DNA from 2 places in the Candidatus Merdisoma sp. JLR.KK011 genome. Region 2 is predicted to be linked to the other one. Evidence: riboswitches for the same ligand, from Rfam matches in the RefSeq annotation. Region 2 holds a riboswitch; the other holds the start of a gene.
What was found. Region 2 has a riboswitch for thiamine pyrophosphate ahead of VV089_RS10920 (hydroxyethylthiazole kinase). Riboswitches for the same ligand answer to the same signal wherever they lie in the genome.
Positions count from the first base shown of each region.

Region 1: it holds a riboswitch for thiamine pyrophosphate, as region 2 does, so the genes downstream of both, thiT (energy-coupled thiamine transporter ThiT) here and VV089_RS10920 (hydroxyethylthiazole kinase) in region 2, are expected to answer to the same signal.

Region 1 is NZ_JAYWSZ010000006.1:252,184-256,722, reverse strand. Features, by position in the region: gene VV089_RS24670 (radical SAM mobile pair protein B) at 1-111, shown strand, start outside; partial or broken gene VV089_RS24665 (AraC family transcriptional regulator) at 106-216, opposite strand; gene VV089_RS24660 (DMT family transporter) at 302-1,204, opposite strand; gene VV089_RS24655 (AraC family transcriptional regulator) at 1,197-2,027, opposite strand; TPP riboswitch at 2,167-2,275, shown strand; gene thiT (energy-coupled thiamine transporter ThiT) at 2,314-2,982, shown strand; gene argS (arginine--tRNA ligase) at 3,241-4,539, opposite strand, start outside.
Region 2 is NZ_JAYWSZ010000003.1:2,018,613-2,023,151, reverse strand. Features, by position in the region: partial or broken gene VV089_RS10920 (hydroxyethylthiazole kinase) at 765-1,257, opposite strand; TPP riboswitch at 1,408-1,513, opposite strand; gene VV089_RS10915 (hypothetical protein) at 1,620-2,411, opposite strand; gene VV089_RS10910 (hypothetical protein) at 2,539-2,985, shown strand; gene VV089_RS10905 (DNA/RNA non-specific endonuclease) at 3,068-4,069, shown strand; gene VV089_RS10900 (hypothetical protein) at 4,141-4,539, shown strand, end outside.

The DNA of each region.
Region 1 (4,539 bases), on a different contig from region 2:
AATGATGATAGTATGAACCATCCCTTTAACGCTCCGCCTGTGATTGTCAATTATTTTTATCATAGCGAAATCAAAAAATCAGCACGAAAAGACGGTAAACATAATGCCTGAACTAAGGGCAATTTCAATAATCGGCTTTTGGGAAAACGCAAGAAGCTTTGCCGCTTCTGTAAGCTGCCGTCCTTTTGCGCAGCCGCAGATAGTCAAACCCACCGTGTGCCCCTGCATTTTTGCTCCCTTCTTTCCTCATTCCTGCTTCTGCTTTATGGGCACAAAGGTACACCCCTGTGGTGTCTCCTGTTTACCTGCTTACTCTTTTCTTAAATATCAATTTACCTTCTGAAAGAAACAAACCAATCAAGGTAAGTCCTATTCCAATCACAGCCATCCATGTGATTTCTTCCTTTAACACAATAACGGATGTGACAACGGTGATGACAGGGACGATATAGATATACACACTTGTCTTAACAGCTCCAAGCATCTTGACCGCATAATTCCAAGTAACAAAACAAAGGGCTGATGCGCCCAAGCCTAAATATATAAGGTTCAGAGCATACTCTGGCTCTGCAAACCTCTGCACATCCAAGCTGAAATCAAAAACAAAAAGGAACGGGAGCATAAAAAGTATTCCGTATGTAAATATCCTCCTTGTAGTTTGAATGATATTATATCCATAGCCGCTGATTTTTCGTGTAAGCAAGGAATAAACGGCCCATACGAATGCTGCAGCAATCGCTAAAACATCGCCAATAGGATTTAACTGCAAGGTCCCGCCGCTGAAACTGATAAGACATATTCCTGTCATGGCCGCTATAAAACCAACAAAAAAACCGGCTTTTAGTTTTTCTTCTGCCTTTAAAATTACATGAGATAAAACAGCAGTGAAAAACGGAGCAACAGAAATAATAACGCCGACATTAGAAGCCATCGTATAGGTTAATGCGATGTTCTCAAGCAGGTAATATAAGCATATTCCGCATAGTCCTGCCGCAGCGAATGTACGCTCCTGTTTTTTATCCTTTATTCTTAACCGTTTTGGATAAACGGCCGTCAGAACAAGCAGTCCAAGAAAAAATCTAAAAAACAGTATTTCTATCGGTGTAAAATCTTTAAGCAGTATTTTGGTGGATATGAAAGTCGTTCCCCAAATCACAATCGTAATCTGAGCTGTGATATGCCCAATGGTAGTTTTTTTATCCATGATTCTTACCGCCTTCCTTAAAAATGCGTCTGTATGCGGCAGGCGACAATCCGATAAACATATGAAAAAAATTTGAAAAATGGCTCTGGTCTGAAAAGCCTGTCTGTACAGCGGCGTCAGCCGGGGCTGCGCCTTTCTCCAACAGTTCCTTTGCTTTGCTTATCCGTATTATTTGAAGATACCTATACGGCGTAACTCCCTTTGACTTAGTAAACGCTCGGAGCAATGTAGATTTGCTAAGACCGCTGCATTTGCAGAGAGTTTCCAATGTGATATGCTCCGCAAAATGTTCTGACATAAATGCGCAGGCATTCTCTATTTCTTCACTGTACTCTGGAATACAGTTCCCGGAAGGCTGCCCGTATTGCTCGATAAGCAATGAAATAAGGAGCAGAAGCATCTCCTCTTTTTCAAACTCTTTTGAACCATCCATAATGCTCTGATGTAATGAATGGAGATAATGACTCAGCTCCTCATTTTTAATGACATTTTCCGAAAAACCAATGGGGACTCTTTGTCCTGTTATTTCCTCTGCTAATAACAGCATCGTTTCTTTTGGAATGTTCAAACCTCTGTAATCAAGCGTTCCGCCGTCACATTGCACACAACTGTGATTATCGCTGGGATTAAACAAAAGAATATTTCCCTGAGCTACTGTATATTCTTTATTCTTGCAGGACAAACAGCGTGTCCCTGCTTCTATAAAGCCAATCACATAGTAATCATGGAAATGATTCGGAAACGGCTGTGCGATTCCCTCAAAGCGATATGCTTCAAGCTGCAGATCGTCATCATAACAGACTGTCCGTACTTCTTTCTGCATGGCAGCACCTCCTCGTGCTTCATATTATACGCGGAATGTCTGCTGATTTCTTGTATGATATCTTCATTTTGAAAAAACATCCATAAAACACTTGACAACTTTATCCCCCAAGAGTATATTCAAGATAATCACATAGCAAATATTATGCTAGGGGAGCCTAAGGCTGAGAAAGCGTGGCACATTGTACACGCTGACCCTCATTACTTGAACCGGTTAATACCGGCGTAAGGAAGCTGCTTTTCGTATCCCCTCCTGTGAAAATCACACAATCAAGGAGGATTTTTTTATGTCACTTTTTGTAAACAAGGTAGTAGATGAGTGGGGAACCTCCTACTCCCTAACCGGCTTAGGCTACGGCGCTTTAATAGCCGCCATTCTGATTTTATTAATTCTTGCCTGCTATCTCACCGGAGAAAACAAACGCATCGAAACAAAACCCCTAGTATTTGCCGCTGTCGCCATGGCCCTGGGAATGATCACATCCTTCCTAAAGCTCTTTGAAGCCCCCATGGGCGGCTCCGTAACCCTGTTCTCCATGCTGTTCATCTGCTGCATCGGCTACTGGTACGGCCTGCGCACCGGCCTCATCACCGGCTTCGCCTACGGCCTTTTGCAGCTCATCTCCGACCCTTACATCATCAGCCTCCCCCAGATGATCACCGACTACCTGCTGGCCTTCGGCGCCCTCGGCCTCTCCGGCCTTTTCCACAACAAGAAAAACGGCCTCATCAAAGGCTACATAGCCGGTGTCCTGGGCCGCTACCTCTTCGCCTTCCTGTCCGGCCTCATCTTCTTCGCCTCCTACGCCGAAGGCACCGGAATGAGCGCCCCCCTATACTCCCTCGCCTACAACGGCAGCTACTTAGGCTGCGAAGCCGCCCTGACATTAGTCATCCTAGCCATCCCAGCCGTCAACAAAGCCTTCGTCCGCGTAAAACAAATGGCCATAGCCTAAAACCCACCCAAACACCATACCCCCAAAGCCAGGCTGAGCCGCAAAAGGCCGGGAGGCTTTTCCAATATCAGTGTCCGGCTATTCGCGCACAGACTGTCTGATATTGGCGGACAAACGCCCAAGAAAGTTCAACAGGCAAAGCCTGTCAAAACCACCAAGCGTTCGTCCGCCAAGAGCAGACAGACTGTACGCGAATCGTCCGAACACAGATATGGAAAAGCCTCCCGGCCTTTTGCGGCTCAGCCGTCCCCCCACACACTACATACGCTCCGGCGCCTCAAACCCCAAGATCCCAATACAAGTCTCCAGCACCCGTTTCGTCAGCACCAAAACAGCCACCAGCTCACTTCGCACCTCAGCATTTTCCTCACCAAGAATCTTCGTCTCATGGTAAAACTTATTAAAAGCATTCGCCAGCTCATAAATATAAGCACAAATCTTATGAGGCGCCAGCTCCTCAAAAGCATTCAAGACCGCCCCGTTAAACCGGGCCAGCCGAAGCATCAGATTCTTCTGGGTCTCATTCCCAGGCATCCCGATCATTCCGGCCTCCGGATCAAATCCCATCTCCCGATACTTATTGAGAATCGACTTAATCCTCACAATCGTATACAAAATATAAGGCCCCGTATTCCCTTCAAAGGAAGTAAACCGCTCCACATCAAATACATAGTCCTTAGAAGCCTGGTTCGACAAATCCCCATACTTCACAGCAGAAAGCCCCACGATCTCAGCCGTCTTTCTGGCCTCATTCTCCGGAATCTCCGCCTCCGAATTCTCCACAATCTTCCGATACATCTCCTCATTGATATCAGAAAGAAGATGCTCCAGACGCATCACGCCGCCTTCCCGGGTCTTAAACGGCTTCCCGTCCTTCCCGTTCATAGTGCCAAAGCCCAGGAACTTAAGCCCCGTATCCGCCGCCACAAGCCCCGTCTTCCGGGCGCAGCGGAACACCTGGACAAAATGCATTTCCTGCCGCTTGTCCACTACATAAATCATCTCATCCGGCCGGTAAAGCTTCATCCGCTCCACAATCGTCGCCAAATCCGTGGTTGTATAGAGAGAAGCCCCGTCCGACTTCAAAATCATACAGGGCGGAACCTCCTTGGTATCCGTATCCTCCTTCACATCCACCACAAGAGCCCCCTCACTCTCATAGGCAAAGCCTTTGTCCTTCAGCATCTTGACCAGCCCGGGAATATAGGGCTGCGCATCCGATTCCCCTTTCCAAAGGTCAAACTCCACATTCAGATTGGCATAATTCTTCTTCAAATCCGCCACGGAAACATCTAAAATATGCTGCAGAACAGCCTGGTATCCCCGATGCCCGTGCTGAACCAGATAAGTAGCCTCCATAGCCTCATTCTTGTAATCCTCATCCTCCTTGGAGCGGGCGCTGGCCGTAGGATAAATCTCCTCCAGTTCCGAGATGGTAAAGGGCGCTTCTTCTGGATAATCCCCGGTAAAGCTCTCGTCAAAATAGGGAAGCTCCGGCTTTCTGCGCTTTAATTCCGTGATAATCAATCCCATCTGCAGGCCCCAGTCCCCCAGATG
Region 2 (4,539 bases):
AGAAAGCTGGAGGCAAAGATCTGGTCTGACGAACAGAAATCACATCAGGCTGCAGTTAGGGATAAGACTGCATGTCAAGCCGAAGTCCAATAACTACCTAGTAGTCCGTACCGGAAATCCTTGTGCATATTTCCAATACGGACTACTAGAACTAACTGTGGTAAATGTGGCAGATATATGGAGTGAAAGATTGTGTTCTTACCTGGGGAGGTCTCGTCTCGTCAGCGGATGGAACTACACAACACATAGGAAATCCGTAGTAACAACGAATGGCGAGAAGTCAGCAGAGATCATTATTACTGCCAATTACCAAGAGATAAAATGGAATGTTATTTTCATAGCCAAGAGGTTTCCTGTTACGAAAGCCCCTTGGCTTTTTCTGCACATTTTTAGCTTTTGCGGTTTAGATACCACTGCTTCCGGCGGTGTGCAGGCTGTTTTTGCAGGCCTTTCCCATGGGTATTCTGACAGGTGCGGCATCGGTATCCCCTATGGAGGCTATGCGCTGCACAGCGCAGGACGATAGGATTTGGATTGTTTCCACTGTTGGGATGACGCTGTTTACATTTGCGATTGGATACAATAGCAGAAGCAGCGGGCCATCCCTAACAAAGATGTACCAGTACGAAGAACCGGTAATAAATCCGTTGGAAACATTATAATTGAATCTGCTTTAGATAAAAGACCCCTTCTTTGCAAATTCGCCGGTCAGATTGAAATTGTGCTGCATGGGCCCCCGGCCTTTTCCCAGATCCAGCATAGCGCCCAACGCACCGGGCAAAATCCTTGGCGAAGACCAGCGTCTTGTCCAGGTTTTCCTCTGTCACCTTATCCGCTGCGTCAGCGTCTACACCCTTGGTAGTGCCGCTGCCCAGAGCCAGGGTCTTGATCTCCGAAATGTTGCCGCGGATCACGGTAAACCTCACCTTTTTCAGCAGTTCCAGAGCTGTGTCCGTCCGCAGCGTGGAGGCTCCAGCCCCCCACTGGGTCCAGCACTACGGGGCGCCCCAGTTCGCTGGCCCGTTTTCCGGCGGCAAACATAGAGGGAATGGTGTGCTGGTTCAGCGTTCCGATGTTGATGTTCAGCCCGTTGCAGATGGCTGTAATCTCCACGGCGTCCTCCGGATCGTCCGCCATGATGGGCGACCCGCCACAGGCCAGCAGCATGTTGGCGCAGTCGTTGACGGTGACATAGTTCGTGATATTATGGATCAGGGGGGATTTCTGTCTGACATTCTCAAACATTTTTTCAAACATAGCTTTTACTCCTTTGAGCTGGGAGAAGACATTTTCGTATGGCGGCGTTCCCCCCCTCAATCTGTGGCAGGCTGAGGCTGCTCGCATTATTTTTTTCCCTGCAGACAACAAAAAACAGGGTACATCCCGACAGGATGCCCCTAAAAAAGTATACGCCCCTTGGCAGCTTCCTCCGACGGCATTATCCGCATCAGGTGTAAGGGTCGAAGGTCTGCCTTCCTCTCAGCCTGTCACACAAGCTCCCCTGTTTACTTTGCTGCGGAAATTATAACACTGTATGTTCCATTTTGCAAGTGACTTTAAAAAAAAACGACATTATGTGATATTATTTGGTGTTACTGTTCACTCCGTGCCCAGTAACATTATTTGTTTCTATAAATCCGTCCCCCGTCTAATTCACTGTATCTGTAATCTTCAAAAAAACCTTGCCCGGTTTCCAGATTTTGCAGCCCCCAGCATTCCAGAATATCGTCAGCACTGTTAAATTCCCTGTGATTGTGCATCCAGGACTGGAACTCTACCGCACCATACAGTTCTGTGCCCGGTTCATGGCCGGCAGCGTCCGGGCTGTAGAGGATGAAATGTGCGCCAGGTTTGAGGGCGGCGCCGTCCAAGTCATTAAGACCATAGGGGTCGCTGGAAATAAAATGAAGGACATAACCGCCATCCAGTTCATCCCATTCTTCTCCCACGCTGCGGCCGGTGTCAAGCACCAGTTCTTCAAGCGTCAGCAGCCAGGAAGCGTCCGTGAGCTTTTCAACTTTGCCAAACCTTCCATGAAAATGACAGAGAGACACCTCGTCTGCATCAGCATCGGAATATTCCCCGGAAAAGCTGCCGTCCGGATTCAAGCCAAGGAATGTCTGCCATGCTCCCGCACCGCTGCAAAAAGACATTCCCAAGGTTTCTGTGATTGGCAGTCCGTCCGTTTCTTGGGGAACGACTGGCTTCTGCGCCGCTGACATGGTAATTTGGAAGTCTCTTAAATTCTCTAGCAAAGACTTGCCTTCATCTCTTATAAACTCCGGCTCCCGGCCATCCAGCCACCACAGGCTGTCATAAAGCTTTCCTTCTTTTTCGAAGGTATCCAGTAAGCTGCTGTCTGTACAAAGCATCGGAACGCTATGGGAAAATAAGTCATTGATTTCATCCATAAAGGCAGCGATGGCTTCCGGCTCAAAGCTATTGTGGATGGGAGAGCCAAAATTTATATCAAAATCATAGAAATGTTACATAATTCTATGCCTATTGGATATGAAACACAAATGTGGTACAATTCTTATGAAACAAATAGACATGAGGAGAGGACCGGATATGACAATTTTTATCTGTGTAGATGATAAGAATGGCATGCTGTTTAATCATAGACGGCAGAGCAGAGACGAGGCTGTTCTAAAAGATATGCTGGACATTGCAGAAGGAAAAGTCTGGATGAATACATATTCCTCAAAACTTTTTTGTGCGGTTCCGGATAGGATTGCAGCAGAAGATGATGTATTTGAATGTGCCCCTAAAGACAGCTGCTGCTTTGTAGAAAATATTCCATTGAAACCATATGAAGACCGGCTGGAGGTTATGATTGTTTACTGCTGGAATCGGACATATCCGGCAGATACCTACTTGGATATAGATTTAAACCTGGATTGGGAAATTACAGAAACAAAAGAATTTGGAGGAAACTCACATGAGAAAATCACACGAAAGATATACAAGCGTAAAAACCAATAAAATAACTTTACTATTAATCTTTTTATTTGCTGTTGTATTATCGGTTTCAGCCTGTGGAAGCTCTGCCGCTGCAGAGCCAGACTTGGAAGTTGAGGAGATTCAGGTAAATGAAGAAGAATCAATAGACGAGGCGGAAGAGGAATCCCCTGCAGAAGAACAGATAGAAGAAGTCCTTTCTATTGATGAAATTGTTACCAGCTTTGAACCGGAATCCGCTGTTGATATTCCGGACTATGCCGGTGAACCTTATGCCGTAATGAACGGTAATATTCCCTTTTTTACGAAAAGCAATCTTCCAACAGCATCTTTTGAATATTATTCGGAATTGGATGAATTGGGACGATGCGGAATTGCCTGTGCGAATATAGGACCGGATCTGATGCCGACGGAAGAACGCGGAGACATTGGAGAGATAAAGCCTTCCGGGTGGCAGACTATAAAATATGATAATGTAGATGGAAAATATTTGTATAACAGATGTCATTTGGTTGGGTATCAGCTTTCGGGAGAAAATGCAAATGAAAAGAATCTGATTACCGGAACCCGGTATTTGAATGTACAGGGAATGCTCCCGTTTGAGAATATGACAGCTGATTATGTGAAGGAAACGGGTAACCACGTATTATACAGGGTAACGCCTGTTTTTGATGAGGATGATCTTCTGGCCTATGGTGTTCTGCTGGAGGGCTGGTCTGTGGAAGATGAGGGAGACGGGATATGTTTTAATGTATTTGTATATAATGTACAGCCTGATATTGTTATAGATTATGCCACCGGCAACAGCCAGATGGATGAACGTGCGTTAGCATCTGCAGAGCCGGAACCGGCAGAATCGCAAGACAGCAATCCGGATACACAAAATGGGAATGAGCCCGGTACGCCGGCGCCTCAAGAATCTGTAGAACAACAGGAACCCACACCGGCTGGTACAGATTATATATTAAATACAAATACGAAGAAGTTTCATTATCCTGCCTGTGGAAGTGTAAAGCAGATGGCCGAAAAGAATAAACAGTTTTATTCTGGAAACAGGGACGATGTGATTGCTATGGGATATGATCCTTGTAAGAAATGTAATCCGTAAATAGAAAGATAATAGGAAATATTTATGATTTTTCTAAATGATAACCAAAACAAATGATGAAAGGATTTATAATGAATAACTGGAAAAGAAAAATTGAAGTTTGGGAATATGAATCCCAAGTTTTTCCAAAGCAGAAAAGCATAAATTGGTCAATTAAGGATTCAGCAAATGACCCGTATAAAACGGTACATAAGGATTTGGAGATAACGTTTTTTCAATTATTGCTTTCAACGGCAAAAAGTATGCTTACAAAATCATATAAGTATAGTACTCAAGTTGCTTTGTTTGCCAGATCTTATTCCGAAGTAATTCAGCTATTGCTGGATGATAAAGACGGATACCTGGCATTTAATTATGAATTTCGTGATATACTGAAAGATTTTTCAAAGGTTACGCGTCATGGAGAGATTGCTCAGGGTATTAATTATTTTTATGCCAAAGAACGTTTGGGGGCATATGCGGTGTATGAC